One region of the Solibacillus sp. FSL K6-4121 genome, then DNA from elsewhere that is predicted to be linked to it. Evidence: riboswitches for the same ligand, from Rfam matches in the RefSeq annotation. Region 1 holds a riboswitch; each other region holds the start of a gene.
What was found. Region 1 has a riboswitch for preQ1 ahead of queF (preQ(1) synthase). Riboswitches for the same ligand answer to the same signal wherever they lie in the genome.
Positions count from the first base shown of each region.

Region 1 (6,113 bases):
TTATTATCGGACAGAGCTCAAGAGAAAAGAGAGCCCATTTATTGATATGGAGGCAACTTTGGCTGATTCTGCAATAAAGAAAAGCAGCCGGATGGAAGAGTACGAAGAAATACAGGAAATCCTTTCATCCTTAAAGCCTGCCGATCAGAAAATTTTCGTTATGAAATACTTACTCGATTTGAATACAGAGGAAATTGCCCATCAGTTGCAGATGACGAAATCGGCTGTTGATAACAGGCTTTATCACGGGAAGAAAAAGTTGAAAAAAGCGTGGGGAGGAATTTCAATTGAAAAATCTATATAAGCAGTTCAACGATATTGACATCAATATAACTGAGTATGAAGAGATGGATGTAACAGAATTTGAAAACGCCCAGTTTAAAAAAGAGATGAAAAACCGTATTTCCAAAAAAAAGACGAAAAAATGGATGAAAAGCATTTCAGCTGCCTGTCTATCCCTAGGAATTGCCTCGGCGTCTATCGTCGGTTTATCGTACACTGCATTCGCCCAGGAGATTCCGATTCTGAACAGTATACTTAAACTTTTTTCCGATAGAGAAATGCTTACAGGCTATGACGAATTAGCAGAACAGCATCATCTAACAGCCGAAAGTGGCGGAAATAGCATTACGGTAAACGAAATTTTATTTGATAGTAAGTCCCTTTTTGTTACCTATTTCATCGAAACCGAGCAAGATTTAGGAGAAACACCAATGCTGGCAGGCTCCATTGAAGTTAACGGCAAACGCCATGCCCTCCCTTTTGTAGACCATACGCTTAAAAAAACTGGTGAAAATCAGTATGCGGGTTTAACGAAGGCCGTGCTTCAATTGGATGCTTCACTAGAGGAGGGCGATTTTACATTTCATATGAGTAGTATGACAAGTACAGATAAAAAGGATTTTGTACAGTTAGAAACGCAATTCGACTTTTATGCAAAAGCAACGGATAATGTCACACAAATTGTAGATAAAGAAGCGACCGATGAAGATTTAATTCTTCATTTAGAGAAGGTTACGTATACTCCGCTATCCTTTATTGTGAACTTTAACTCAATTATAAAAGACCAAACCATTTTGGATGAGTGGCCCTTTATAAGTAGTGGCTTCCATGTAACGGATGATTTAGGCAATACGTATGAAACAAAAATGAATGGTGGTGCCGGAAGCGGTAGTCATGATATGTCTTATATGTTCACATACGAAAAGCTTCATTCTGATGCAAAAACTTTGACATTTAACCCATACTTCGAGTTACTGGCAGCAGATAAAGTACTTGAAAACGGTGTGCTATACCGTGATCACAGCAGTAATGCTCCTAAGAAAACCGTAGAACTTGAGGAAATCACCATTAACATTAAACGGTAAAATTGTGCAGTTCAACCAAACTTTTTTCTCCCTAATCAACTAGTAAATTAGGGAGGTTTTTTATATTGAACTAATGGAAATTAATTCATCTCCCTTCCATTTGAAATCCTTTAAATTAGCTGGTTAATCCCCCTCCCATCACTAATTTTTTCTAAGCGCTAACGACATGAAATTCTATCAAAACGTATTCCATGATGTTTATTAATTTTCCACAGGGGTATTTTTACACTGTGCAAGAAACTATTGAGAGGATGATAAAAATGGCAAAACATATTGTAGGTTATTATGATACTGAAGAAGAGGCAATCATGAAAATTGAAGATTTAAAACGTCAAGGCTATCGTTCAGAAGATATTTCAGTTGTAAGTAAAAATAGCTCAGATGTAGATACAATTTCAGATGAAACGGGTGCTGTTGCAGAAGGAGCTGCTACAGGAGCAGCTGCCGGCGGAGTAGTAGGCGGTGTTGGCGGCGTACTTGCCGGACTAGGTGCATTAGCAATACCAGGAATTGGACCAATCGTGGCAGCAGGTCCGATTGTAGCCGGTTTAACAGGAGCAGCTGCTGGTGCAGGTGTCGGTGGTTTAGCTGGAGCTCTTATTGGTATGGGGATTCCAGAAGATGAAGCAAACCGTTATAGCGGTTATGTAGAATCCGGCAAAATTTTAGTTATTGTAGACGAAGATTTACGAGGCCCAATTTTATAATTAATTATTATTGAATATATACAGCCGAGGGGGATGAAAGACATGGCAAAGCATACTGTTGGATATTATGATACAGAACAAGAGGCAATCGCCGCAATCGAGGATTTGAAACGACAAGGTTACCGCTCGGAGGATATTTCAATTATTAGTAAAAGCAAAACTGATATAGATCATGTTTCCACTGAAACAGGTGCTGATGTTGCAGGCGGTGCCGCTGCAGGTCTAGCTGCTGGCGGCGCTTTAGGTGGCATTGGTGGTATCCTTTTAGGACTTGGAGCTCTGGCTATTCCAGGAGTAGGTCCTATTGTAGCTGCTGGACCAATCGCTACAGGGCTGACAGGATTAGCTGCTGGCGGTAGTATTGGCGGATTGGCAGGTGCCTTTGTAGGAATGGGTATTTCCGCAGAGGAAGCAGAACGTTATGACGAGGAATTTAAAGCTGGTAAGATTTTAGTCATTGTGGACGAGGATACAAAAGGTCCACTAGTATAAAAGAAGCTTATAGGAAGAAGGCTGTGTTGGAAGTCAAATTGACTTTTAATGCAGCCTTGTTTTCTGTATTCATATTGAATTAAGGGAATAAATTTCCCTTATTATCATTTAAATCCTAAAAACTGCAAAAATAAAGGAAGAAATTCCGCTTATTGCGCTCCAAAACACGAAAAAAGTTAATTTTTCTCTGAATAACGGAAAAAACTACCCTTATTTCTTCTTAAAACTAAGGTCAGCATGCAAATAATGGTAAATTCTCCGCTTATTTTTTAGTGAAACCCGTAAAAAGCCACCCACTATTCATTGGGAATGGCATTTGTTAAAATCTTAACCTTTACTTACTGTTGTTATAGCTGCTTTCGCTAGACGTCGATCGTTATAAGCAAGCCCTTGACTTAAAATCATAGCGCCTACCATTTGCATTACTGTTTTTACAATTATTTGCCCCACAATTGCTGCTGGAACGGCTGCCCAAGGTATAAAACCTGCTCCTAAAGGACTTAGCCCAACAACAACGAACACGATGGAATCCAAAAATCCTCCAACAATTCCACTATAGAACACACGCCACGCCATCGGTAATTTTAAACGTGTGTAAATTTCTGTATCGGCCGTTTCAGCAACTAAAAAAGATAGTGCAGATGCAGCTACAATAATTAACGTATCTCCTAATGAGAACGATACAGTTGCAGATAAAACTAAAGCCAGTAAGATGAACCCATATGTTTTTTTACGACCAAATTTATTTTGCACTAAATCCCGGAAAATAAATGTCGCACCAATTAAAAATGAACCCATCGGTATAATAAACATTCCCAATTCAAGCGGTGCAAAACGTGCTGTTACAACGTTAGCGGTCACAATAGATACTAAATAAAATAAAATTCTAATCATACTACTTCTCCTGTTTCCTTCGAGTGTAAATACGTTTCCATCCCTTGTAATCGCAGCTTACATGCTGGGCAATCCCCGCATCCATCCGCAATAATGCCGTTATAACATGTCAGTGTTTTCTCTCTTACATACTCAAATGCGCCAAGCTCATCGGCTAATGCCCATGTTTCAGCTTTATCAATCCACATAAGCGGTGTATGAATTACAAAGGAGCTATCCATTGATAAATTCAGTGTCACATTCAACGATTTTATAAAGATATCGCGACAGTCCGGATAACCGCTGAAATCCGTTTCGCATACACCTGTGACAATATGCTTCGCGCCAATTTGGCTTGCCAACACACCGGCAAATGATAAAAACAATAGGTTGCGCCCCGGTACAAAGGTTGATGGCAATCCGCCCTCTTCCCCTTCTTCCACTGGAATATCATCACGTGTTAAGGCATTTGGTGCGAGCTGATTCAGTAACTCCATATTTAAAATATGGTGTCGTACATTTTGTTCTTCGGCAATCTTTTTAGCGCATTCAATTTCCAATGCATGCCGTTGTCCGTAATCAAAGGTTACTACTTCCACTGCTTTGAAATTTTTCAATGCCCAAAACAGACATGTTGTACTATCCTGTCCGCCGCTAAATACGACGAGTGCTTTTCCATCCTTCATCTTTTTGCTCCTTTTAAACGAAAAAACAGCACTAAGATTATGTGCTGTTTAATCTTAGTTTTTTATAGAGGGTCGCTAATAACCTCTTTCACCTGCAAGGTCTATTTAATTTTTAACGGTTGTCGATTTTTTCTGGATATAAATCATGGTTCATTAAACGGTAGTTGGCAATTTCCTCATATTTCGTGCCCGGACGCCCGTAATTGCACCAAGGATCAATCGAAATGCCTCCACGCGGCGTAAATTTACCCCACACTTCTATATAGCGCGGGTCTAACAGCTTGATTAAATCGTTCATAATAATATTCACGCAGTCTTCATGGAAATCGCCATGATTACGGAAACTAAATAAATATAATTTTAATGATTTACTCTCCACGATTTTTTGATCCGGGATATACGAAATATACATCGTCGCAAAGTCCGGCTGCTGTGTAATTGGGCAAAGACTTGTAAACTCCGGACAATTGAATTTCACAAAATAATCGCGGCCAACATGCATATTATCAACAGACTCCAACACTTCTGGTGCATACTCAAAAGCATATTTTACATTTTGATTTCCTAATAACGTTAAATCCTCTAAACCATCTTTTTCGTGTCTACTAGACATGAAAAGCCCCTCCTTCATTCATACCAAAGTATCCAAAGGAGGGGTAAGCGTATCATCAATAAAAAACTACCGGATGCAATAAAAAAAAGCCACGTCCGATATGGACATGGCATAATATGCATGTATCCATAGTTTTTTATAGAGGGTATCAGCTATGAACCTCTCCTGAACAACTCAGGTATTTTAATCTTCCCTCATTCTATTAGAAATAAAGTCCATTGTAAAGAAATAATTGAAAATATGGTATCTACTCCCCTACACAATTGGCTTTTCAAATATAAAAACCGATACAGCCATATCCTCTTCCACCTTAATATCCGAAAATAAATGAAGCAGTTTTGAATCGACGAGCTCCTCCAATCCTTCGGGAACCTGTTGCTTATAAATTTCCTGAATCATTTGGGTTCTCGCATTGTGAATAACCTTTTTTCCTTCTTCTGATTGAATAATAAATTTTTCAGTAGGTGTCAAAATGCCGTACATCGTCGTGACAGCCATATTCTCCACGAAATGCGTATAAATTCTATCCGGTCCTTTTCCATATAGCTCTTTACGTACTTTTCGTACGATTTCATTAAAAACGGTTTCCTTCTTCCCCATTTGTACAACCCCCTAGTTTATTCAAACTATACAATATAACTTTTAAAAAAATAAACCCTTCTCTCTCTATCTTGTTCTTTTAAAACAAAATAGTATAATAAAAGAAATAAATGGAATTCCAATAATTGTTTTGTTGGAACGCTATTTGCATTTTATAAAATGGATTGATTCGTTAGTAGGTATTGCTAATTTATTACTCCACTACAAGGTCTTTTTAAAAGACGTCTTGTGGTGGAGTTTTTTGTATTTTAAAGGAGGTTATATAAAGATGTCATGGATTGTTCTTCATTTTATCGGGATTATTTCATACGCAGCAACAGGGGCTTTTGTCGCGCTTGAAGCGAGATTTTCATTTATAGGTGTATTTGCTTTAGGTTTTATTACAGCGTTTGGAGGAGGGCTGATTCGAAATGTAATTATAGGGATTCCTGCTACTGAACTGTGGGAGCAATCCACTATTTTAACAGTGTTCATAACATTAATTATCATCGTATTAATTCCACTAAAATGGATTGATCATTGGAGAAGGTGGGGAATGCTTTTCGATTCAATTGGGCTTGCTTCCTTTGCACTTCAAGGTGCCATGCTGGCGAGTGAAGTTTATTCCAATGATTTAGGTGTGATGATTTTGGCCGCCCTATTTACAGGTGTCGGCGGTGGAGTCATGCGGGATGTGATCGCTGGTCGAAAACCACTTGCATTGAAGGAAGAAATTCACGCGATATTAACGATTCTATGTGCCCTCTCTATTTGGCTAGGCTGGAGCTCACCTCTA
Region 1 covers NZ_JBBOCS010000001.1:1,053,375-1,059,487, reverse strand. Annotated here, with positions in the region: gene MHH95_RS05375 (sigma-70 family RNA polymerase sigma factor) at 1-304, shown strand, start outside; gene MHH95_RS05370 (DUF4179 domain-containing protein) at 288-1,367, shown strand; gene MHH95_RS05365 (general stress protein) at 1,628-2,074, shown strand; gene MHH95_RS05360 (general stress protein) at 2,117-2,566, shown strand; gene MHH95_RS05355 (VUT family protein) at 2,894-3,457, opposite strand; gene queC (7-cyano-7-deazaguanine synthase QueC) at 3,457-4,125, opposite strand; gene queF (preQ(1) synthase) at 4,238-4,738, opposite strand; PreQ1 riboswitch class I at 4,861-4,907, opposite strand; gene MHH95_RS05340 (DUF2294 domain-containing protein) at 4,994-5,338, opposite strand; gene MHH95_RS05335 (trimeric intracellular cation channel family protein) at 5,607-6,113, shown strand, end outside.

Region 2 (13,156 bases), 250 kb from region 1:
CTCAAAAAAATATTTTAATATAACAATTACTATTCATTTATGTGTAAAGATGTTATATAATCATTTTATTAATTTTCGTAAATAAACAATATAAAACCTAAAAATAAATATCAATAACAATATTTATTAATAAATTACGAACATAAACTATAATTTTAATTATAATGTTCGTATTTTAAGGTTAATAGGATAACGAAGGAGTTTTATTGTGGGAAAGTTTGAAAATAAGTGGATTCGTGCTGTAATTCCAGCTTTGTTGATTCACTGTAGCATCGGTACTGTTTACTGTTGGTCATTGTTTAAGGCAGATATTGCCTCTTACATTGGAAATTCTGTCGGTGAAGTGGAATGGGCATTTAGTATAGCCATTTTTGTTCTGGGAATGTCTGCGGCCTTTGGTGGAAAATTTGTTGAAAAAGATATTCATAAGTCGTCATTGCTTGCGGCAATATTTTTTGTTGTGGGGATGGCAGCAACAGGTTTCTTTATTTATCAAAAGTCGTTACTAGGTATTTATATTTCTTATGGAGTGATTATGGGAATTGGGCTTGGAATTGGGTATTTAACACCAGTAAAAACACTGATGCTTTGGTTTAAAGAGCAAAAAGGTTTAGCAACGGGTCTTGCTGTTGCCGGCTTTGGTTTAGCAAAAGTCATTGCTAGTCCGTTAATGGAAAAGTTACTTGGTGAAAGAAACAATGAAGGAATTTTAGTGAATCCAACCAATATCTATACAATGTTTTACGTTTTGGCTGGAATCTATTTAGTAATGATGGTTATTGGACACTTAATTTTAAAGAAACCATCAGGATTCGAAGAGGAAAGTATACAAATGCAAAGCTTTAGCTATAAAAAAGTATTAACGAATAAAACGTTTATCGGTATTTGGTTGATGTTCTATATTAATATTACATGTGGCTTAGCATTAATTTCACAAGAAAAAGGGATATTAGCATTCATTGGATTTGGAGCAATTGGTTTAGTTAGTTCATTAACAGCTATTTTTAATGCAGGTGGGCGAATTGCATTTTCTGCATGGGGGGATCGTTTAAAAGATCGTAACTCCATATATAAAATTATATTCATTTCTTCCATTGTCATAATTTTATGTACGGTTGTGTTTGATGGCATTAATAATTCTATGGCAATTCTTATTATTGCTTTACTTTGTATCGTAAATGCAGGTTACGGCGGTGGGTTCTCTTCTTTACCACCACTGTTATCCGACCGCTTTGGTTTAGACAGTATTTCAACTGTGCATGGCTTAGCTTTATCAGCTTGGGCATTTGCAGGATTGTCAGGGAACCAGTTAAGTGCATTTATTCTGGAAAAGACACAATCCTATGACATGGTATTATATGTAATTATGGCTTTGTTCACGCTTGCGACTTTAATTAGTATTTTCGTTGTGAAGCCTGAAAAAGTAAACTTGGAAAATGATGAGTTTAATAAGAAAGAAGAAATAGTAGTAGGTTTAAGATAAATATAAAAGTAAAAAGAGAAATTGCACTGTGCAATTTCTCTTTTTGTTTAACTAAAATTTAATTATAGCTCAGACTCGGTAACTTCATTATTGTGCTTAGGACCATTGCCGTTACCATTGCCGTTACCATTGCCGTTACCATTGCCGTTACCGTTACCGTTGCCGTTGCCGTTACCGTTGCCGTTACCGTTGCCATTGCCATTGCCATTACCAGGCTTAACAACAGTAACATCGAACGTCAGTGTATGTTCACCATAAGTTACTGTAACAGATGTAGTACCTTGGCCTTTACCTTTTACAGTACCGGCTTTTACAGTAGCAATCTTGTCATTTTGAACTTTGTAATTCGCTAGCTTTGTAACATCTTTTTCTGTTGTTGCACCGTTTAAAGTAGTTACTTCAGTAATCGTAACGTTTACTTCTTTACCGATGCTCGTCTCAACGTTAGTTTGGTTGATTTCCAGTGTTACGACTGGTACCTCTACAACAGGTGCTGTAACTGTAACATTTACAGTTACTTCGTTTTCACCGTATGCAACAGTAATTGTTGTTGTACCTTCTCCTACTGCAGTTACTAATCCATCGACTACTGTTGCTACATTTTCATCTGCAATAACATAAGTAGCTTTTGAGGTTACATCTTCTTCTGTTGCATCACCTTCAGCAGGTGTTGATGTTTCTGTTACTGCAAGCTGTGCCGTTTCGCCAGCTGTTAAGCTTAGTTCAGTAGGGTTAACAGAAAGTGTTTTTACCGGTTCAACGATTTCATTTTCAAAGATAATCGCTTCGCCAACATTTCCCGCAGCATCATTAATTACCACTGTTACAGCGTTCGTTTCTGCTGTTACCGGGAATGTGAAGCTACCGTCTTGATTTAAGTTGAAAGCAACCGGAGCTTGTACTTCACTATTTACAGTCGCAACATATGAAGCTTTTAATTTATCATTTAAATTGTAATCTAAACCGTATAAATATAACTCTTCATTATAGTCAATATACTTATCTGTTACTTGTCCTGTAACGATACCTTCAGCTACTGTACCTGTAATTTCCGGTTTAGTTGTTTTCACGACAATTGGTCCAACATAATCCGAAACTACTCCTGTAGCGGCAAGACCTGTGAAATCAATTGTATATAGACCATCTGGAATCGTTGTTGCAGGTGCACTGCCCCATGGCTTATACTGACCGCCAACATTCAGTGTATATGAACCTTTTCCAAGTGAAGTACCTGAATGAAGATAACCAATATACCCATCTCCATATTCTCCGCCTTCCGGATTCATAATATCCCAAAGCTCAATATAGTTCGTTGTTACATCTCCAGTTAATGTGAATGAAAGTACCGCTGAGTCTTTCACACCATCACCGTTAAATGATAAGTCTGTTTCCGTAATTTTAAAATCTTTAATTTCTGTTGTTGCTGCACTACCGAAGTCAGCCGCGAATGGCAATGAAGCTTCTGTAGCGCCACCGTTAATGTGGATAAAACCTAAGATTTCAGAGCCATTTGGTGCCACAGCTTGAGAAGCAGTTAAGGTAATATTTAAAAGCTGCTCACCAGCTAAATTAAATGTCGGCTGATCTACTGTAATCGTTGCATCACCGAAAGTTTTCGTTACATCAACGGAAACATTATAATTACCGCCATTACCTTTAATATCTTTTACTAAAACTTGTTTCGTTACAGAAATATTGCCATCTTTTAGTGATTGAGGACCGAAAGTAACAGTACCTTTCAGATTTTCAACAACAGCACCTGTACCATCTAAAATAGCTTCATCAAGTGCATATGCAAGAATTTCTGGATGAGCCGCTGCATAAGCATTTACACGCCCCGCACCTTGAGAAAACACATCATATTTTGCTTTATCTAATACTTTTGCTGTATTGGAAAGTGCTACTTTTACATCAAAAGCGCTCCAATTCGGATTTGCTTGCTTCACTAATGCAGCAATACCTGCAATGTGCGGTGTTGCCATAGAAGTTCCTGTTTTACGAGCATAAGCTTCCGTATAATCTGCATCAGGGAAGTCTGCTTTGTACATAGGAATTGTTGACATAATATTTGTTCCAGGCGCCGTTACATCTGGTTTAATGTCAAAGTTTGGAGTAGATGGCCCACGGGAACTTGAAGAGTTTACATCATCTCCAGCTGTCGTTGTGGAAGCAAATTTTCCAAAGCTTACTTTTCCAATTCCGCCAGCTAATGCAGCGCGGATTGCAGCACCATCCGTTACGGACATATCAAATGTTGGAAGGAACTCAAATGAATCCCCAAGGAAAGTTCCTGAAATGTCTGGTGCATTCGATCCACCGGCAAAGTTATGAATAATTGTTGCAACGGCACCATTGGCCTTTGCATTTGCAATTTTATCAACGAATGCAATATTGCCTCGAGAAATTAAGGCTACTTTACCTTCTACATCAATTCCTTCAAAATCTTTTACTTCTCCGTTTCCTGGAATCGCAACTAGGTCGAATTCACCTTGAAGCTGTGTTGCTAAATCTTTGCCAAAAGTTGTTCCCATTAATGGAAGCTGTTTTGTTAAGTTGTAATCACCAACTGTGATATTAACTTCTCCGTTATACATTTTTTCTGGATTTGTTGTGTTACCAACAGCAATCCCTAAACGAGCAGTTGCTGGTGTTCCCATTGTCCCACGATTTGGACCAGAGTTACCTGTTGCAATGACTCCGATTGTTCCCGCTATCATTGCGTTGTTAATCGCGAATGAACCAGCATCGGTTTCAGAGTTAGCTCCGCCACCAAGTGAAAGATTGATAATATCCATTTCTTCTAAAACGGCCGTTTCGATAGCTTTTACAATACCTGATGTAGCACCACTACCATATGCTCCAAGAACTCGATAAGCATAAAGGTCTATTTTTGGAGCAATTCCTTTGATGCCAAATTCGTTAGCTCCGATTGCTGCGATTGTCCCAGCAACATGTGTACCGTGAGAAGTATAGAATGAGCTACCGTTTGCATTAAATTCAGGTGTCCCAGCTGGGCGCTCTGAAGGTAAAGTTTCCGACGCATCGTCATCTGCACGAGGTTTATTGTAAGTTGAAGAGTGAGGAATAAAGTTTTTACCACCTTTATAAATTCCGGCAAATTCCGGGTGATCTGCATCAATACCCGTATCTAGTACTGCTACTTTAACTCCTTGTCCTTCAATACCTTCGTTCCATAGCTGTTCGATGCCAAGGAAGGAATTACTTGTATTCATATAAGCTTCTAATGTTTCTTCCTTAATAAGCTCCGATGATTTCATGTTTTGATCTTCTGATGCATAAACCGTCGCATCAGGCTCAATCAGTGTGATTCCGTCTACTGAAAGCAGTTTCGGAAGATCATTTGCTTTAATAGTTGCTGCGAAACCGTTTAAAACCGTATCAAACGTATACCCTTGAGTCATCTGTACGTTTTTGACAGCTAACTCTTTTTTTACTTTTGCTTGCTGGGCTTTTACATTTGAACGAACTTCATTTGCTCTAGCATTGGAGAATTTTTTGCCTTTAACTTGGCTCATCCCTTGCTCTAGTGCAACAGGCTTTTCAGATAAATGAACAATAACTGCAATATCCTGATTGCCCGATACATTTTGTAAGCTTTCGTGAAGAGTTGGACCATCTTTAGACAAGCTTAGCTGTTCAGCAATAGCCGCCTTTAGTTGAATCGTGCTTTCACTTTGATTATTCTGCTTGAATGATTTTAGTTCTTCAGCATTCACACTCGAGAATGGCAACAATAAAGAAAGCACCATAACGAAGGCTAGAACACTACTAAAGAACTTCGTAAACTTAAACTTACTCAAATCTCATTTCCCCTTCACCTTTAATTTTCATACTTTTCAGTTTAGTATGACATTTCCAATTTATCACAGGTAAACCAATTCGAATATCGAAATTTTTAAATATTCTAAAATATTGATAATTAGTATCAGATATTCAAAAATATGTTAAATCTATCTACCTATGAAATTAATGAAAAAGTAGAACTTTTTGCATTAAATAAGAATATCTTCACCTAAGTAAAGTAGAGAATAAGTTTAGAAAAATCATAAAGAACGATTAAATTATTTTTTTAAAATAATAATAAGGTTCGCTTTATACTTTAAAACTTCAAATTATTTCATTAGAAATAGAAAAAGGATAGTTTAGACCATATAGTCCCAACTACCCTTTTTCACTTATTAACTTTTTATTTGTGTTTTACAATAAATCTCTACAAAGTGAGAGGGGTTTAAACTTTCCCCCGTTATATTACGTATTTTATCATTCCAGTTATAGAGTGCGGCTGGTTTAAAAAATTGATTGATAAGAACTTCCCCCGTTTCTTTTGTGAAAAATTCCGGAGATACCTCTGTTTCGATATGACGAAGTAGCTGTGCAGCCATTAATTCCCCTAGAAGATAGTTGTGGTAATAAACTGGTGCAAGTGAAAAGTGAATCTTTGCTGCCCAATCTGGATTATCTGTTGAATCCGGGGGTGTGACAAGCTGAATTTTATGGACAATTTTCCACCATAAAGCGTTTAAATTCTGATCAGGATTTTCATATAGTTCTCTTTCAAAAAGAACAAAGGTCACAATCCATCTTACGGCGATTAGCATTTGTAACTGCAGAAACTTTTCTAGTTCAGGAGAGAGCGCATTTACAGTTTCTTCATCTACTTGTAGGAATCGTTTTAACCAGCGGGGATCTTTTCCCATTTTCCCGAATAGCATCGCAATCGACTCTGTTGTTAAAATATGACTTTCAGAGCGTAATAGGAATGGGAGGTTAGAGTCTATATACTTATAATAAGCTGCATGGCCGAATTCATGAAGGTTTGTTTCCATCCAATACGTATCCGCCACTATGCTACAAAGGACACGAATGTCGCCTTCACGGTTCATATCTATACAAAAAGCAGTTGGATTTTTATTATCACCAGGGAATAAATCGCTTTTTGCATATAAGTCGTTAATTTCGATACCCATTGATTTGAACGTATCGGTAGTAAGTTCTAAAATATCTTTCCCATTATAGAAAGAGTCTGTGTTTGTTAACTCAGATGGAGGTGCTTCTTGGAAAAAGGGGTCAATATAATGCCATGGCCGTATATCCTCTGGCGTAATACCAAATTTAACTGACAATTGTTCATCAAGCTCTCTTTTCATCGAGCGGTAAGCTTCATCTGATTGAAGAATGAGGTCGTTAAAAATAGCAAATACCTCATCGCGGTCAAGTTCTTGAAGAGCAAAGCTCATGTGATGATGATTCTCATAACCGAGCATTTGCGCAGCTTCATTGCGTTTTTTTACGAGCTCAAGCAACCCTTTTTCCACAACTTTTCCAACTTCTTTACTAGCAAACCATACTTTTTTGCGTAATTCCTGGTCATCGCTATACATTAATATTTCCCGAATTTCGTTCGCAGAATACGTTTTCCCATCCACCTCAGGGGAGTAAGTGTTAAATAATAAATTTAATTCAGAACTTCTTTTTGATATATCAGCAATTACTTCTTCGGGAAGTTGGTTGGCTTCCATTCCATATAATAAAAGTTGAAGCTGACGTTTTTCAGTCTCCGTAATATTTTCCATTGCTAAAAATTGCTTTGTTTTCTCATAGGTATCTTTTGAAGAGAATAAAAGATTGTATTGTGTGTCAGCTTCACTCAATTTATCTGCCCACATAGGGTCTCCGGTTGTTTGAGCCATCCATGCTGCTTCAGTCGCAGCATTGTGCAATACTTGCATTTGATTATTGAAATCATTTAGAAAAGTTTGTAATGTCTCCATAAATCGCTACCTTCCTCAATAAAGTATCCTGCAATTTTTACAATATTAATAATTCGGTAAAGATATGCTAACACCTTTAAAAATTGAATAAATTATTGGAAAGTATTGTTTGAAAATACAATTTAATGTTTTTTATGGAATAATAAATTTGAAATTTCCTAATACTTTATATAGAATGTCCTTATAAAAGAATGCCCGGAATTGAACGGGAGAGGTTCATAGCTTATACCCTCTATAAAAAACTATGGAAACATGACAACTTGCCATGTCCATAAAGGACGTGGCTTTTTCTGTTTTTACATATGTTTTAATAGAATGAATCATAGTGCCTCTCTTGAAATGTGTCGGGAAGATTTTCAGGGAGGAGTTTTTAATACATGACTAATTTTAGAATTGTTGAAAAGCTACAAAAAATTGATGAAGATATCCAGAGTAATCAATTAAAATATCATTCAAAACGTGTTCTCATTAGCAAAGAATTTACGTTTGATGCAGCTCATCATTTACACAACTATGAGGGCAAATGTAAAAACTTACACGGTCATACGTATCGTGCAGTCTTAGGATTGAGTGGTTATACCGATGAACGAGGAATTGTAATTGATTTTGGTGACATCAAGGAGATTTGGAAACAAAAAATAGAGATTTATTTAGATCATCACTATTTAAATGAGACTTTGCCACCGATGAATACGACTGCAGAAAATATTGTCGTCTGGATTTTTGAAAAGTTGAATGAAGCCTTGCTTGATGAACATCGATTTCAAGGGGCACGAGTAGAATTTATTAAGCTATATGAAACTCCAACAAGCTATGCTGAAGCAAGAAGGGAGTGGATGGAAATTGAGTAAAGTCCCGGTTTTAGAGATTTTTGGTCCGACGATACAAGGAGAAGGAATGGTGGTTGGTCAGAAGACTATGTTTGTACGCACAGCTGGCTGTGATTATTCTTGTTCTTGGTGTGACTCATCTTTTACATGGGACGGCAGTGGCAAACACCTTATTGTTCAAATGACAGCAGAAGAGATTTGGTCAGAGTTAAAACACCTTGGGGGAAACGGCTTTTCATTTGTCACAATTTCAGGAGGAAATCCTGCACTTCTGCGTAATTTGGAATCGCTTGTTAAAGTTTTAAAAGAGAATAACATAAAGATTGGCGTTGAGACACAGGGAAGTAAGTGGCAAGATTGGTTGTATGAAGTAGATGAATTAACAATTTCACCTAAGCCCCCTAGTTCCAACATGGTGACCGACTTTTCTATGCTTTCTTATATTTTGGAAAAGCTTAGAGATAAAAACAGCAATCAGAGTATCTCTCTTAAAATTGTGGTCTTTAATGAAGAAGATTATGCCTATGCTAAACAAGTACACCTTCAATTTCCGAATACTCCTTTTTATCTTCAAGTTGGAAATGATGATATTACATCTAATAATACATCAGGATTGGTTGAGCATTTATTGGAAAAATACGAACAGTTAATCGATAAAGTAATGATGGATACAGAATTAAAAAATGTGAAGGTATTACCCCAGCTGCATACCCTTATCTGGGGAAATAAAAGAGGTGTTTAGCAAGAGAAGAGCTCGGTCATACCGGCTCTTCTTTTGCTATTTTTCTTGTTTTTTACTTTCCTCATATTTCTTCATATACTCTTGATATTCTTTCTCTACATCTGAAGTTGCTGGAAGAAAGGGTTCGTTACTCGAATCGATACGTTTCCCATACCTAATCATTTGATAAATAATCATACCGTTATTAGGCTTGCCGTTAAACGTAACCATTGGGACTATATCAAACAGTACATAATAAAAGGCATAAAAAACAAAACGATCCCAAAATGTTTTGTATTCTTCTGCCCAGCCATTGGCAATTAAAAAGTTGATTGTAAGACCTAAGAAGAGATTAATTAGAATAGGGCCTGAATAAATACAAATATAGGAAAACTTGCTTTCATATTTCAACTCATCATACGAAAACCAACTATAAATATGATAGTTTTTACGAATATCAAACATCCCAAGTTTCATAAATCTTGGTCCAGATCCGATTGTTAATCTTGGTTCTTTTACACCAAAAAGCCAACTTACAATTATATAGCCCATTTCCCGAAGAAATACAACAACAGGCAATATAATAAATGCAGAAATGATAAGTGAGATAAGGTCAGATATTCCGAACATAATATTCTATACCCTCCCCATAAATACTTATATGTTGTTACCCCTCACTAATTATCCAAAACATAAGCAAGCGCTCTCTTTCATCACTCCTGATTCAACAATCCATAAATAAAAGAAATAATAAATGCATAAAAAAAGAAAAAGAGGGTAGAGATACGTTGTAATCAAAATGGAGAGGTGTTGAAGTGTAATGACTGAAAAATTATTTACTTCTACTGCAACAGCATCTGGGGGTAGGGAAGGGAAAGTACAATCTGAAGATGGAGTAATCCATTTCGATACAGCAATGCCAGGTACGCCACGCGCAAAGAAGATTGAAAATGCAACAAATCCGGAACAATTATTTGCAGCTGGGTATGCCGCTTGTTTTGATAGTGCTCTCCAATCAACAGCAAGTAAAGCCCGTATCAAGTTTACCTCTGAAGTGACAGCTAATGTTAGTCTGTTAAAGGACGAACAGGATCAAGGTTTTAAACTTGGCGTTGTTTTACAAGTTAAAGGGACAGGTATTGAGCGTGAAAAATTAGAAGAGCTTGTGTATAAAGCACATGAAGTATGTCCTTATTCAAAAGCCACTAGAAAGAATATCGAGGTAACGCTGGAAGTTATTTAAATAGCTAGCTATTCTGTAGGTGCAATGCTCAGAATAGCTTTTTTTAATTCTAAAATTCTTTTACACTTCTTAAAAAATATTCTTTAAATAATTGTTCTTCTTAACCTATTACTTAAAAGGATTTTAAGATAATAAATACGCTTTTAGTACTTTTATGTGAATATTTAGTTTAATGATAAGTGATTTAGGGAATAGAATAAGCGACTCTAAATTTCTGACAAATGTTCCTAATAAATAGAGGGGCGCTTTTTTAGGTGTGGAAAAGTTGATTAAACATAAAACCATATTCTATTAGAGTACTTGCTAGATAGAGTTAGGATACTTTTGTACAAAAGTAGGAATCAAGCGAAGCTTAAAGAATTGAAAATCAGCCTAGCTAAAAACAGTATTCTTATGGAAGTAACCGTCATTTCATTGAATAACAGCAAGACGGCAGTAAAGTATTACAGCTCAGATTTGCTGCTTAAGAACGAAAGGATGCGATTCATTTGAAGCAAAAAATACTATTTATTTCTGATCATGGCGATCCTTTAATTCCGCTTGGAAGTAAACAGGCAGGCGGACAGAATAATTATGTGAAACATTTAGCATTGCAGCTTGATGAACTTGGGTACAGTGTAGATATTGTTACCCATTGGAGCAATGAACAAAAGCCGGCTGTTGAACAGCTGGGAGAGCGTAGTAAAGTCTACAGATTTGCTGGAGGTCAAAAAGGCTTTGTTGATAAGCAGCAGATGTTTGCTATTCTGCCTAGTATTTATGAAGAAATGAAAGAGACATTAGATCTAAGCAGCTATGACGTTGTTCATACTCATTACTGGTTATCCGGTGTACTCGCATATTATCTTCAAAAAGAATATTCTTTCTACTGGTGCCACACAAATCATTCACTTGCAATTGCAAAAGAGCAAGGTACAGGATTTATTGATCAAAAGCGCAAGCATTTTGAAAAGATAATTATGCAAAAAGCCGATGTTGTCCTCGCTACAACTCCAAACGAGAAAAAACAAATTGAAGTCTTCACAAAACATGTAAGCGAAGTATCTGTTGTGCCGGTGGGAGTATCACCGGTTTATTTAGCGGCATCAGAAGATACGAAACAATTTACATTTCCATATTATTTTTATGCGGGGCGACTTGAAACATCAAAAGGAATTTTTGATCTTTTAAATGCATTCCGACATATGTTAAAAAAGAACGATGTACCAGATAATGTGAAGCTACTTATTGCAGGGGGCTGTCCAGAATCGGTTGATTTAAAGAATTTTAGTCCAAAAAGCGAAAAGCTAAAAGAAGCAATAAAAGGGATGGAAGACCGCGTACTATTCCTCGGCCCAAAAACCGAGAAACAGTTAAAAAGTCTTTATGCAGGTGCATTAGTTACGATTATGCCGTCTCATTATGAATCTTTTGGTATGGTAGCAGCAGAAGCTCAGGCATGTGGCTGTCCGGTAATTGCGACACATGTGGGTGGATTAAAAGACGTTGTTAAATCAGGCGTAACAGGATTCCATATTCCAAAAGCCAATATGCAAAAGTTAAGTGAAAGCATGGTCTATTTCTTAAAGAATTCTCAACAGATATTAAAAATGCGTCGAGATGCTAAGGAATATGCAAAAAGAGAATTTAACTGGACTCTTATTTCCCGTAAAGTGAAGGAGCTGTATGAACGTAAAAATGCCTACGTATCCTTACCTTAAACCTCATATTTTAGCTACAGATTTAGATAATACAATTGTTAGTGAAAAGGTGCCCCACAAAGAGCTGTGGGAAACGTTAGCACTAGAAAATACATCTCTTATATATATTACAGGAAGATATAAACAGTCGGCGATTGATTTAATTGAGCGCGAACAACTGCCAAAGCCAGATATTTTAGTGTGTGATGTTGGGGCTTCTATTTATGTTGGACCAACATATGAACTTGATGAGGAGTGGGCCCGCAATATTAAGCAAAATGACTTTGAACAGGTTAAAACAATAGCCACTTCTATTGGAATTGCACAACAGCCTATAAATACACATTGGCGTCTTGCTTATTTTGCAGAGAGTAAGCAAGTTCAAATACTTAAAAAATCCGTCCAACAGCTTAATTTGGCAGTGGATATTGTATTTAGCAGTGACAAAGATGTAGATATACTACCTGCTAATATTAATAAAGGGTCTGCCCTCACATATATACTTAATAAGTGTCAATATAAAGGAAAGGTTGTTGTGGCTGGTGATTCTGAAAATGACCTCAGCTTATTCAAACTCGGCTATCCAGCCATTGCAGTGGGAAATGCTTGCGAGGCTATTTTAAAGCTACCAGAATCACAGCATATCCATTTTGCTACTGAACATGCAGCAGCTGGCGTTAAGGAAGTATGGACTAAAATTTACGGTCCATTATCTGTAGATTAAACATTAGACGACAAGCATTTAAGTATCTCCCATTAAAAAATTCTTTTGAACTATAGGCAATTAAATAGGTACCAATGGAATCCTTTCATACGTTAGTAAAGAAACATCAACATTATGGAAGGAGGATATAATTGGTTAATAGAAACTGGTTTGAATCATTTGATGAGGAAAGAGTTCAAGCGTTTCAAAATTATGGGCAAGAATTACCGGTCCAAACAGCGCCAACACAATTTGGATCACCACAAATGTCACCTACAAGACAATATGTTCAAAGAAATGTAACGAATATGGTGGTACCACATGTTCATCCATCTCATTTAACAACGGTTAACCAACAATACATTAATAATCAACATTATTTCCCACATACAGAATCCGTAAGACATGAATGCTATGAAACACATACAATGTGTGGAACGCCATTTAGACCGGGTGGCTGCGGTTGTTCAAAACGCAGAGGTTGGTAATAATATTTACTTCAAGAGTGAATGTCGTATAAACATTTGATGCTTATTATAAAACATATAATAGCACCGTCCGAAGGGATAGTGCTATTATTTTCAGTTTTATAAATTCCACCATATTCTGTATATTTTTTTAAATTTATAAATACATTGAAAGAAAATAACTCATATAAGGAGAAATTATTATTCCAAAAATCGCTTCAGTTAGTTCATATAAACC
Region 2 covers NZ_JBBOCS010000001.1:796,881-810,036, reverse strand. Annotated here, with positions in the region: gene MHH95_RS04155 (OFA family MFS transporter) at 209-1,483, shown strand; gene MHH95_RS04150 (S8 family serine peptidase) at 1,546-5,304, opposite strand; gene MHH95_RS04145 (M2 family metallopeptidase) at 5,683-7,275, opposite strand; PreQ1 riboswitch class I at 7,481-7,527, shown strand; gene queD (6-carboxytetrahydropterin synthase QueD) at 7,653-8,126, shown strand; gene queE (7-carboxy-7-deazaguanine synthase QueE) at 8,119-8,847, shown strand; gene MHH95_RS04130 (hypothetical protein) at 8,884-9,456, opposite strand; gene MHH95_RS04125 (organic hydroperoxide resistance protein) at 9,647-10,069, shown strand; gene MHH95_RS04120 (glycosyltransferase) at 10,558-11,769, shown strand; gene MHH95_RS04115 (HAD-IIB family hydrolase) at 11,735-12,472, shown strand; gene MHH95_RS04110 (CotD family spore coat protein) at 12,604-12,939, shown strand; gene MHH95_RS04105 (type III polyketide synthase) at 13,122-13,156, shown strand, end outside.
Region 2: linked by a shared signal. The riboswitch ahead of queD (6-carboxytetrahydropterin synthase QueD) and the one ahead of queF (preQ(1) synthase) in region 1 are both predicted to bind preQ1.

Region 3 (13,156 bases), 280 kb from region 1:
TACTCTTCGCCAGCTCGGTTGCTTCCTCTACTGTAATGCGTCGTTTACTGGGCGCAAACATAAATCCGATAAAATCTGCTCCAGCTTTTACCGCAACTTCGACATGTTCGATTTCTTTCAATCCGCAAATTTTTACTTTAGTCATCTCTTTTCGCCAACCTTCGCTATGATGTCGATTTGTAGTGCTTTAAGGGAATTCTTGACATTTCCGCTCACCATTAATGATTCACCAACTAAAACTCCTTTTGCGCCTGCATTCGCCACAAACTGCGCATCTTCAGCGTTCCAAATGCCACTTTCGCTAATAAATGCAATGGAAGAAGGGGGAAGATGCTGGGCAATTTCAGCGGTAGTTGTTAAGGAAACTTCAAATGTCTTTAAGTTACGATTATTAACTCCGACAATTTTCGCACCAATATTCAGTGCACGCTGTAACTCCTCCGTATCATGCACTTCTACAAGAACTTCCAACTGTTTTTCGGTTGCATATGTGTAAAGTGCCTTTAATTGTTCATCCGTTAATGCCGCCACGATCAATAAAATGACTGAGGCACCTGCAGCCTTTGCATAGTCAATCTGCACTTCATGAATCATGAAGTCTTTGCATAACACTGGAATATTCACTGCATTTGCTACCGCATGTAAATCTTCGAAGCTGCCTTTAAAAAATGCCTGCTCTGTTAATACGGAAATGCAGGCAGCCCCGGCTTCCTCATACTGTCTTGCCTGTTCAACAGGGTCGATATGTGTCGCAATATCACCTTTCGATGGTGAGGCGCGTTTCATTTCAGAAATGACCTGCAACGTACTGGCGGTAATTAATGTTTCATACAAAGAGGGACGTACCTTATCAATTGTTGGGAAGTTTGGTGCTGATGCAAGTAAAGCAGGTAATTCAAGCTCTTTTTGCGCTATAATTCGGTCTAAAATAGTCATATAATCGTTTCCTCCTGCATCACTTTTTTGTTATAGGCAACAACACTTTCTAGCTTTTCATATGCACGACCCGACAGGATGCTGTCCTTTGCCATGTCGATACCTTCTTTCATCGTGCTCGCTAAGCCATATGCAAAGAACCCAATGCCGGCATTTAACACGACTGTGTCGAAATATACACTTTGCTTTCCTTTTAATAAATCGCGCATAATTACTGCGTTTTCAGCAGGGGTGCCACCACGGATAGCCGATAGTGGCTGTGCAGTTAAACCTACATCTTCCGCACGAAGCTTAAATGGAATAATATCACCGTGGTCTAAAAGGACGAATGTATTCTCACCGTCCAATGATGCCTCATCCATTCCTTGTGCACCCGATACGACAATTGCGCGCTCACGGCCGAGCATGTGCAGCACTTCAGCATAATCAGTAGTAAAGTTAGGGCGGTTAATACCAACGAATTGAGTTTTCAAAGGTACAGGATTTGTTAAAGGTCCGACTAAATTAAAGATTGTCGGCTTTCCAAGTGATTGTCGAACTTCGCCGATTCGCTTTAGCTTTGGATGCATGTTCGGTGCATGCAAAAAGGCGATTCCGTGCTGTTTCAATAAATCTATCGTTTGTGCTGTATCCGGGAGTAGGGTAATGCCAAGTGCTTCTAAAACATCTGAGCTGCCTGAAGCGCTCGACACTTTCCGATTACCATGCTTCGCGACTAGAATGCCCCCGCCAGCTAACACGAAAGCGGCGGTCGTACTAATATTGAAGCTTTGGAGGCCGTCGCCACCTGTACCGCAATTATCGATATAAATACCTTCTGGTGCATCAACTGAGACGGCATGTGATTTCATGACAGAAGCGAGTCCGGCAACTTCATGTGCTGTTTCGCCTTTAATACTCATCGCTGTTAAAAAGGCAGCTATCTGTTCTTTCGGTGTCTGCTCATTAAAAATGAGTTGTGCAGCCTGCTGCATCTCTTTAAAAACTAAATGTTCTTTTCGGCCGATTTGTTCAATATATGGAGTTAAAGACATACATACTCATCCTTTCAATAGTGAGTGGAATGGGGCATCCTCACTCGTTTCTGTGTGAAGATGTGCAACATTTCCCTGAATCGTTATCGTATTATCGGGTGTCGTGAAATCGACTTGCCCGTTAAAGCCAATATAGCCGATTAATCCTTGTGCCGGCACAAGCTCCTTTACAACATCAATCGCATGCAACGTTGGGTTCAGTGATCCTTGTGTTGTTGTGGACAATTTGTGCACTGAATTTTCCACACTAAATGGTTCAATCGGCAATGCTTTGTTTGTAACTGAAATAGATCCGTCCCGCACTTGCATAAAGTTTGCCTGTGATGTACCTAGTACAGTGCAATCATCAAATTCGACATAATACATATATGGTGCAGCATAATCAATCCGCATTTTTCGATAAAGCGAAAGGGCATCCCCAGTAAATTGTGCGGCATAATGACCGCTTCGTTCTTTTTCGACATGGTTTAGGGTATACGATGTTTCTTCTGGTGATGTGCTTGTAAACAACTGCTCAATCAGTACATCAATATTTGGCTCCTCCTGCTCGGCTTCAATATTCGTATGGAAAACAGCAATCTCGTCTGTTAAATGATCGAAAATAACGAGTGTATCGTAAACATGAAACTGCAGTTCAGGCAATGGTTTTTGCAATGCATGAATATAGCCGATCCCCCCGCCCGTAAAAGGATATTCGGTATGTGATGATATGCGCGGCATTACTTGTTTAATCAATTGAATAAGCTCACCGTCATATGTGTACTCTCGATTGGATAGATGCGATTTATCAATAAGCTGCTGTCCGTTGCCGCTATAGGTTTTTCTTGGATTGACCCCGATGAAGGAATAGCGTCCATTACCCTCATATTTGGATGAGCTTTCTAAAAGAAACTTTCGTTCGCCCTTTAAACGTTGGAAAATGGAGATTGGTGTCAGTAGATCACCGTTCACTTTTTTCATTGATGTACGAAAACGTTGTTGAATTGCCATTCGACACACTCCTTTTAATTTTGGGAATAAAAAAAGTCCCCAGCAAAAGAATAAACTTTTGCTGAGGACGATCTGCACCGCGTTGCCACCTCGATTGAAGCTATAAAATAGCCTCCACTTAAACCTGATAACGGCAGGGTACCGTCCGCCGACTAATGCCGGCAGCTTTCATAAGGCCCATTCACATTTACCTTTTGACGTATTTTCACCAACCATACGCTCTCTGCACAAAATGGAAAATGCTACTCTTCTTATTCAACAATTTACTCAACTAAACTCTTCTCAACTGAAACGGTGGTCGCGCTCCCGCAACCTGCTACCGTAATGTAATATTTTGAATATGCTTATTCTAACATTGAAAATGAAAATGTCAAACAATTCTAAAAAAACTTCAACAAAAAACCCACCGGCTAATGACCCGTGGGTGAAACGATATATGTTAGATCAATTTTTTGAAATCAAGTCGTTTATTTAAAGTGTACATAATAGGTGCACCAACCGCTAAAACTACAAACTCCCCAAATGCTACAAATAACCATGTCTCCCAAAACGGAAAGTCCAACACTAGGTTAAGCTGTGCCGCAATGATAAACATTGTAAACGTAAAGAGTATCGTATTAATAACTAAACGTGCCCAAATGTTTTTTACAAACTTACAGACGAAAATAAAAACCCCAAGTGTAAGAATAGTATGTCCTACGCCAAAAATTAGGTCAATTGGACCAACAGATGACATAAGGAAATTTGAAAAAAATACACCCAATACAACACCTAGCATAAAACGAGGGTTGAAGGCGATTAGATGATTAAATATTTCGGCAATACGGAACTGTACTTGTCCAAAACTAATCGGGGCAACTAGCATAGTAATTGCAATATATAATGCTGCAATAATTGCACTCGTTGCAAGAAACTTTACTTTCATATTAAATTCCTCCTAGTTTTTTAACGTGGGATGGTTACGAACCACGCAAAGCAACTGCAATCATAGCAATATTGAAAAAGAAAGTAAAGAATTATAGAACTAATTTCCCTTCAAAGTTCAATAAATTGACAAATGATAAAATTTTGAATAATACAATTATAATTCAGTGGTTTAAAGCGCGAAATTAACATGAATGAATATGAGGAGATTTAATTTGAATTCTGAACATTCTAAATCTTATTGACTATCTGAAAATGAAGAGGTAATATAATTTTAATTCACACTTCATCCAAATGAAGTTCGTCGCTTTAAAGTGACAGAGAATAATAGGGGGATAAATTATATGACACGTAAATTAACGAAGCTTTCCTTTTTAGTATTTGGGCTTCTTTTACTTTTAGCAGCATGCGGTGGAGAAGAGCAAGATACTGCTACTAATGCTACAGCTAGTGACGGAGGAACAGAGTCTGCACAAACTGATGAAGCAAAAACATTTAAAATCGGAACAACTCAAATCGTAGAGCACCCATCATTAGATGCTGCAAAAGAAGGATTCAAAAAGGCGATTGAAGATGCAGGAATTAAAGCGGAATATGTGGATAACTCAGCTAATGGAGATAACAGTACAAACATGACAATTGCACAACAATTAGTAAGCGATAATGTAGACCTGATTTTTGCAAACTCAACACCATCTGCACAAGCGGCAAAAGGTGCAACTGCTGATATTCCAATTATCTTCACATCGGTAACCGATGCGGTAGGTGCGGAATTAATCGAATCAATGGCAACTCCAGGGGCAAACGTTACTGGAACAATTGATTTACATCCGGAAACAATGCCAAAAACAATGGCGTTTTTAAAAGAACTCGGTGTAAAAAATGTCGGGATGGTTTATAACGCTGGAGAGCAAAATTCAGTAGCCCAAATTTCAACTGCTAAAGAATTAGCAGCAAAAGAAGGTATTACAATTGTAGAAGCATCTGCTTCAACATCAGCGGAAGTAAAACAAGCAACTGAATCATTATTAGGTAAAGTAGAAGCGTATTACATCATTACAGATAACACAGTTGTAAATGCATTAGAATCAGTTATCGATGTAGCAAATGCAAACAAATTACCATTAATCGTTGGTGAATTGGACTCTGTAGCACGTGGCGGGTTAGCAGCATACGGTTTTAATTACTACGATATCGGTTATGAAGCAGGGCAAATGGCAGCTCAAATTTTATTGGAAGGGAAATCTCCTTCTGAAATTCCGGCAGCATACCCAGCAAACTTAAAATTAGTCATCAATAAAGCGGCTGCAGAAAATTTAGGCTTAGAAGTTAAACCTGAGTGGGAAGCAGAAGTACAATAATTTGAATGCTGGTAAATAGCCAGGAGTAAATATTCGCGCTTGTGCCCTCAAAGAAGGTCTGCCTAAAGTCATCGTAATGAAATCCAAGGCTAATATTCTAGAGGGTCCTAGCGCGAATTAACGTTTAACTACTTTTTAATGGATACTCATAAGCTCGCAAGGTGCAGTGGATAAAAATTATAGGAGATGATTCGAGATGTTTACAGCTTTGTTTGGGTCGGTAGAGCAAGGAATCATCTATGCAATTATGGCACTGGGTGTTTATTTAACATTCCGGGTGCTGGATTTTCCGGATTTAACGGTTGATGGAAGCTTTGTAACGGGTGCAGGTACGGCCGCAATGATGATTGTACTTGGCTATAATCCGATACTCGCAACATTGGTCGCAACAGTTGCTGGATTTATTGCTGGATGTATGACAGGAATTTTACACACTAAAGGGAAAATCAATCCGCTGCTTGCAGGGATTTTAATGATGATCGCGCTTTATTCTATTAATCTTCGCATTATGGGATTAAGCTCCGATACGGGTGTAACAAGACCAAATATTCCACTCTTAAATTCAGAAACAATTTTTACAGTATTTAATAATTTTTGGGCAAGTTTAGGCATTGATTCAGTCATCTCAAATGCTTTAAAGTCAATGGGTATGACAACGGTGCCAACAACTTGGGGTATTTTAGCCGTTATGCTTGTTGTGACGATTATTATTAAGCTTATCGTTGACTGGTTCTTAAAAACGGAAGTCGGTTTGGCGATTCGTGCAACAGGGGACAACAAACGGATGATTCGCAGTTTTTCGGCAAATACTGATTCATTAGTTATTTTAGGGTTAGGTATTTCAAACGGTATGGTTGCACTGTCCGGGGCATTAATTGCGCAATATACAAAATTTGCGGATGTTGGATTAGGTATCGGGATGATTGTTGTCGGTTTGGCCTCTGTTATTATAGGGGAAGCTATTTTTGGTGCTAAATCGATTGTACGCGTAACCTTCGCTGTTATTGCCGGGGCAATAATTTACCGTATGATTTACGCTTTAGCGTTGCGTGTAAAATGGCTGGATTCAGGTGATATGAAATTAATAACAGCATTTATCGTTATTTTGGCATTAGTAATTCCGCAAATCGTTAATAAGTATAAAGAAAAGAAACGTAAGGCAAAACGTTTGGAAGAACGAATGGCACTACAAAAGGCAAAATTAAAAGTTGAGCAGGGAGGGAATGGCCTTGCTTAAATTGGATAGTATCAATAAAGTGTTTAACGAAGGAACACCCGATGAGAAAATGGCATTGGATAATATTAATTTGCACTTAGCACCTGGCGATTTTGTCACAATAATTGGAAGTAATGGTGCAGGAAAATCGACAATGATGAATATGATTTCCGGGGCCCTAACACCCGACTTTGGATCCGTCATTATTAATGGCAATGATTTAACACGTTTACCTGAACATAAGCGGGCGGTACATATTGGCCGTGTGTTCCAGGATCCAATGGCTGGTACAGCACCTACAATGACGATTGAAGAAAATTTGGCGATTGCCTATTCACGCAATGCCAAACGCACACTTCGGTTCGGTGTAGATAAAAAACGCCGTGAATTTTTCAAATCCTCATTAGAAAAATTGCACCTGAATTTAGAAAACCGTCTAAATGCAAAGGTAGGTCTATTATCTGGTGGTGAACGCCAAGCATTAAGTCTATTAATGGCTACCTTTACGAAGCCTTCCATTTTGCTACTCGATGAACATACAGCAGCACTGGACCCATCACGTGCAGAGCTTATTACAAAGCTGACAAAAGAGTTGGTGGAAGAAAGTAAGCTGACAACGCTTATGGTTACGCATAATATGCAGCAGGCGTTGGACTTAGGCAATCGCTTAATTATGATGGACAAAGGGCAGATTATCCTGGAAGTAGGGGAAGATCGAAAACCGGCACTAACGATTCCGGATTTAATGACCGAATTCGAGCATATCCGCGGAGAAAAAATGAATTCAGATCGCGCGCTATTAGGCTAAATTAAAATCCCGACAATCATTGTGGTAATGACTGTCGGGATTTTTTATATAGATGGAATGAAAAAGGTTTTAGCCAGGAGCTACACAAGCAGTGCAAACAATGTACTGTCCTTATTGACCTCTTTATATTCAAAACCATTGGCCAACATGCGCTCGATTAAACCGGCGCGGTCATCAGGGTGGGCAAGTTCAATCCCTACTAATGCCGGACCACTCTCTTTATTGTTTTTCTTCGTATATTCAAAAGTTGTAATATCATCATTCGGCCCAAGCACTTCGGCCAAAAATTGTCTTAGCGCCCCGGAACGTTGTGGGAAGCTAACGATGAAGTAATGTAATAGTCCTTCGTAAATAAGCGAGCGTTCTTTAATTTCCTGCATCCGTCCGATGTCGTTATTTCCACCTGAAATAATGATAACAACGGATTTCCCCCGGATTTGTTCCGCATAAAAATCAAGAGCTGCAACTGACAAAGCTCCAGCTGGTTCGGCTATAATTGCATGCTTATTATATAAGTCTAAAATCGTAGTACACACTTTTCCTTCTGGAACAGTAATAATATCGTCCAAATAATGCTTACATACTTCATACGTTTCCTGCCCGACACATTTAACAGCAGCACCATCGACAAATTTATCAATCCAGTCGAGAGCAATAGGCTCCTTATTTTCAAAGGCAGACTTCATACTTGCTGCACCGGCAGGCTCTACGCCAATGATTTTACTTGTAGGTGATAAGTTTTTAATGTAGGCGGATACGCCGGACATTAAACCGCCGCCACCTATGCTGCCGAAAATATAGTCAATCGGTTCCTCGATATCATTCATAATTTCGACGGCTACAGTTCCTTGACCCGCCATGACGTCAACATCATCAAATGGGTGGATGAAAATACGGTTCTCTTCTTCACAATAAGCTACTGCGCTTTCCGCTGAGTCATCGAATGTATCACCGGCTAACACAATTTCAACAAAGTTCCGGCCAAACATACGAACCTGATCGATCTTTTGTTTTGGTGTTGTTTTTGGCATGAAAATGGTTGCTTGAATTTCAAGCTTTGCACAGGCATAAGCAACACCTTGTGCATGATTCCCAGCGCTTGCACATACGACACCAGAAGCACGGGCCTCATTTTCGATTTTCTTAATTTTATAATAGGCACCGCGTAATTTAAAGGACCGAACATGCTGTAGGTCTTCACGCTTAAAATAAATTTTTGCACCATACTTTTCGGATAAATATTCATTTAATTGCAGCGGGGTATGCACGACTACATCTTTTAAAAAATGATGGGCAATCAATACATTTTCAACTGCAATTGTTTTAGGTTGAGCAACTTCCATTTTCATGTGACCTCCGTAATCAGTTTAAAGATTACATCATTCTATCATAAATTTGTGCTTATGAGACCTAAAAAGTCAGTAAATTTAGAAAGTTCTTAAATTATTCATAATGAAAGCGTTTTATTGAAGAAAATAATTTATTTCATACTACCTTAATAAAGAAAGTTGCATATCTGTTTAGCAAATCGGATAGCCTTATGAAGAATTGTCAGAACCCGTATTTACCGTTTTATTGTTTATGTAAAGAAGTGAAGGGGTAAAAAATACAATGCTATGGCAGTGGAATTTTGTTTTATAGTAAATCAATTTTTTACAAGTTCCAAGAACATATCTAGGAGGAATTAAATATGACTAAAACAGCTATTATTACAGGTGGGGGAAGCGGATTAGGTCAATCGACAGCTATCCGTATGGCCCAAGAAGGTATAAATATTGCAGTAGTGGATGTAAGCGAAAAAGGCGGAAATGAAACCGTCGAAAAAGTAAAAGCACTTGGCGTTGATGCTATTTTTATAAAAGCAGATGTTTCAAAAGCAGAGGAAGTAAAAAAATATGTAGACGAAACAATGCAGAAATTCGGTTCTATCGATTACTTCTTCAATAATGCGGGGATTTCGGGAAGCGGGAAATATTATTTAGATACAACAATCGAAGAAATTGAACAGATTGTTGGTATCAATTTGTTAGGTGCATTATACGGGGTACGTTATGTAGCAGAAGTGATGCTGAAAAATGGTGGAGGTTCAATTGTGAATACAGCCTCAAGTGCTGGTGTCATTGGACAGGACTCCGTTGTCACATATTCAGCAACGAAACATGGAATCATTGGTTTAACGAAGAGTATGGTAGCAGAGTATGCAAAGGACGGTTTACGTGTCAATGCCATTGCACCGGGGCCAACTGAAACACCAATGGTAAAAACATTTTTTGAAGCAAATCCGCAAATGAAGGAAAATGCAACAAGTGGAATTCCACAAAAACGCTTAGGGACACCTGAGGAAGTGGCAGAGCTCGTAACTTTCCTATTAACATCAAAAGCAGAATATATTAATGGGGAAGTTATCCGTATTGATGGTGGATTCACTAGCACAAAATAAAATATGAAAAGGGCTGCTCGAAATGTCAGAGGAAAATCTGATCTTTCGGCAGCCCTTTATTTTTTGTTCGATTTAGAATAGTAAATGTGCGATTGCCGCAATAATCGGAATCGAAATAATTGTACGGATTAGGAAGATAACGAATAAATCCCAAATCTTTAATGGAAGCTTCGTACCTAAGATTAATCCACCGACTTCCGACATGTAAATCAATTGCGTAACAGATACCGTTGCAATGAAGAAACGTGTCATTTCCGATTCAATGCCTGCGCCTAAAATTGAAGGTAATAGCATATCAGCAAAACCGACAATCATTGTTTGTGCGGCTTCACTTGCTTCTGGAATTTGAAGAAGTGCTAAAATAGGCTCAAACGGCATTCCTAAAATACGGAAGAAGCTTGTAAATTCAGCTAAAACTAATGCAATTGTTGCAAATGCCATAATAATAGGTGTTACCGCAAACCACATTTCCAATACATTCACAAACCCGTTCTTCACCATTTTACCTAAGTTGCGGTTTGAATTCGCTTTATTTAATGCATTGTGTAAGCCGTATGAAAATACATTAAAGCCCTCTTGTACATCTTCACGATTGGCAGGTACTTCACTACCGTCAATTAACGTATCCGCTTTTTGCTTAAGCGGGTAAATACGTGGCATAATAAATGCTAAAATTAATCCACAAATAATTACAGAAGCATAAAACTCAAGGAAGTAATCCCCAATGCCAATTGTTTCAACAACTACTAAGCAGAATGTAATCGAAACGACAGAAAATGTTGTGGCGATTGTTGCAGCTTCACGCCCCGTATAATTTTTATCTTCATATTGCTTGCTCGTCAGTAAGACACCAATTGTCCCGTCACCAACCCAAGAAGCTAAGCAGTCAATTGCAGAGCGGCCAGGAATTTTGAATAGGGGACGCATAATCTTCACCATCATTGACCCGAAAAATTCAAGTAAACCGAAGTCAGTCAATAATGGTAGTAATAATCCGGCAAATAGGAATAATACAAACATGAATGTTACAAGACCAGCAGCAGGATCGAGCAGCACACCTGTTGTTACATCACTTTTCAGACTCTCTGGCCCAATTTGGAAAACATACATACTTGCGAAAATAACTGCAAGTACACGCATAATTGTCCAGAACCAGTTAACACGGAATAAAGAATCCGCTAATGTACGAGAACCTTTTTGTGGAATGAATTGCATTGCTACAGAACCCGCAGCAGCAATTATAAACACTATGAATGCGAACCAATGAATAAAAGGTTCAACTTTACCTGCCAAAAAATTAGCAAGAATAGCAATCGGTACTTTTATGCCATCGTCTGTTCCAATCGGAGTAATAAAGATAAACACACCAAGCACAGAAAATGCTATAAAAAGAAACCACGTATAAAAAGAAAATTTCTTTGTCATATATATAACCTCTTTAATTTGTTAGTTGAATATTTATACACTATAAATCTTGAATATTCATTTGTCTACTGTTTTGCGTAAAGATTAAATTTTCAGAAATATATGTTGAGTAGGAAGGCTTTATCTTTACCCTATGTAAAAGATTTGAAAACCAAATTGAATTGATTCATTATTTTTATCCCAGCCAGTTATGGAATGGCGGAGCTTATAAAAAAATGCATATTTTAGTATGACACCCAAGAAGTTTTATATGTAGGAAAAAGCTGGCTTTAATAGAGAGAAAAAAATAAGCGCTTGCAAATTTTGGTTGAATTCCAAACTTGCAGCGCTTTTCATTTCGATGTTTGTCTCAGCTTCTTTCCAATTGGACATACGAAGAATAAGACTTTTAATCGTTAAATGTAACATTATAAAATTTTTCAGTATTTAACCAGCTGTCCGATAAAACTTCACCTTCGTCGACACGTTTTGCTGTTTCCTGCAACATCCAGCCAGTTTGAGAAATATGGGCTTTTAGCGCCTTTAATTTGTCTTCTTTAACAGATTGGATATCAATTGTTACATGGGGCTCTCCATTTTTCTCGACTGTATCGTTGGCAAAAGCACATGCTAAAATACGGGGACGATATTGCTTATCAATCCGACGAACGGCCTCTACTACTGCACGACCAGTTGCTTCATGGTCAGGGTGCACTGCAAAACCAGGTAAAAATGTGAAGATTAAAGAAGGATTAAGTTCCACAATTAAATCGGTTACGAGTTTGATCATCTTTTCATCATCTTCAAATTCCACCGTTTTATCACGTAAACCCATCATACGTAAATCTTCTATACCCATCGCCTCACAAGCAGCCATCAGTTCTTTTCTACGTATTTCCGGTAATGATTCACGAGTGGCGAACGGAGGATTTCCTAGATTCCGGCCCATTTCCCCTAATGTTAAACAAGCATATGTAACAGGAACTCCCATATTGTGATATAAGCGTAATGTACCTGCAACCGAAAAGGCTTCATCATCGGGGTGAGGGTAAACGACCAAAACATGGCGTTCTTCTTGTAATGTCATGTAAGCAACCTCCTTAATAAGCAAATGGCGATTCGCTAATTTCCAACGCAATCGCAAGCTTTCCTGTATTATCAATTCCAGCCATTAATAAGCGACCTTGATCATCTAATTCAAAATGTGTAATTCCTTGTGCATATACCCAACCATGTGGCATTTTCAAGCCAACACGGTGTGGAGCGTCTCCTACAACTTTCCCTAATTCATAACGTAATTGTACATTGCGGATAAATGCTCCTGCATTGAAAAAGCTTTCATTATAGTGTGTTGCATAAGAGCCATTCGTAGTTTCTAGATGAATAAAAACGTCTTTGTTCGCAAAAGAATTAAGTAATTCCTGGAGCTCGTTAGTATTTACTTCCTTCATCACTCTTATTAACTCCTTTCGAATCTATCTGTTAATAGTATAGTCAAATTTTGTGGAGTATGAAAAGAAAAAGTCACACAAGAAGCGAATTCCTGTGTGACTCAGTATATTTTATGCGTTAATGTAGTTTGGGATCGTTGTAACCGTTACTACCGGTGCACCAAAACGGGGTTTAGCACCATGCATAACTGGACCGACATGGTCGTTTAAAGCCCACCCATGTTTAATTGCAGCCGAAACGAATTCCTTCGCTTCTATTACCGATTCTTCAACAGAGAGACCATTTGCTAAGTTGGCACAAATACTTGCTGCAAATGTACAGCCTGCCCCGTGATTGTAAGTTGAAGTGACTTTTTCAGATTCAAGTAACTTGAATTCCTGTCCATTATAAAATAAATCAACCGCTTTATCATGAACTAATGCTTTTCCGCCTTTAATGACAACATTTTTTGCCCCAAGCTCATGTATTTTTACTGCGGCAGCCTGCATTTCCTCAATTGATTTTGGTGTACCTGTTCCAGCCAGTTGACCTGCTTCAAAGAGGTTAGGTGTAACAACTGTAGCATGAGGTAATAGATAGTTAACCATAGCT
Region 3 covers NZ_JBBOCS010000001.1:1,325,118-1,338,273, forward strand. Annotated here, with positions in the region: gene MHH95_RS06760 (phosphoribosylanthranilate isomerase) at 1-145, opposite strand, end outside; gene trpC (indole-3-glycerol phosphate synthase TrpC) at 142-936, opposite strand; gene trpD (anthranilate phosphoribosyltransferase) at 933-1,970, opposite strand; gene MHH95_RS06775 (metal ABC transporter ATP-binding protein) at 1,977-2,960, opposite strand; T-box leader at 3,021-3,228, opposite strand; gene MHH95_RS06780 (QueT transporter family protein) at 3,400-3,885, opposite strand; PreQ1 riboswitch class I at 3,892-3,936, opposite strand; gene MHH95_RS06785 (ABC transporter substrate-binding protein) at 4,229-5,245, shown strand; gene MHH95_RS06790 (ABC transporter permease) at 5,442-6,482, shown strand; gene MHH95_RS06795 (ABC transporter ATP-binding protein) at 6,475-7,269, shown strand; gene ilvA (threonine ammonia-lyase IlvA) at 7,350-8,612, opposite strand; gene MHH95_RS06805 (SDR family NAD(P)-dependent oxidoreductase) at 8,960-9,709, shown strand; gene MHH95_RS06810 (YjiH family protein) at 9,782-11,134, opposite strand; gene bshB2 (bacillithiol biosynthesis deacetylase BshB2) at 11,523-12,200, opposite strand; gene MHH95_RS06820 (YojF family protein) at 12,214-12,564, opposite strand; gene thiD (bifunctional hydroxymethylpyrimidine kinase/phosphomethylpyrimidine kinase) at 12,676-13,156, opposite strand, start outside.
Region 3: linked by a shared signal. The riboswitch ahead of MHH95_RS06780 (QueT transporter family protein) and the one ahead of queF (preQ(1) synthase) in region 1 are both predicted to bind preQ1.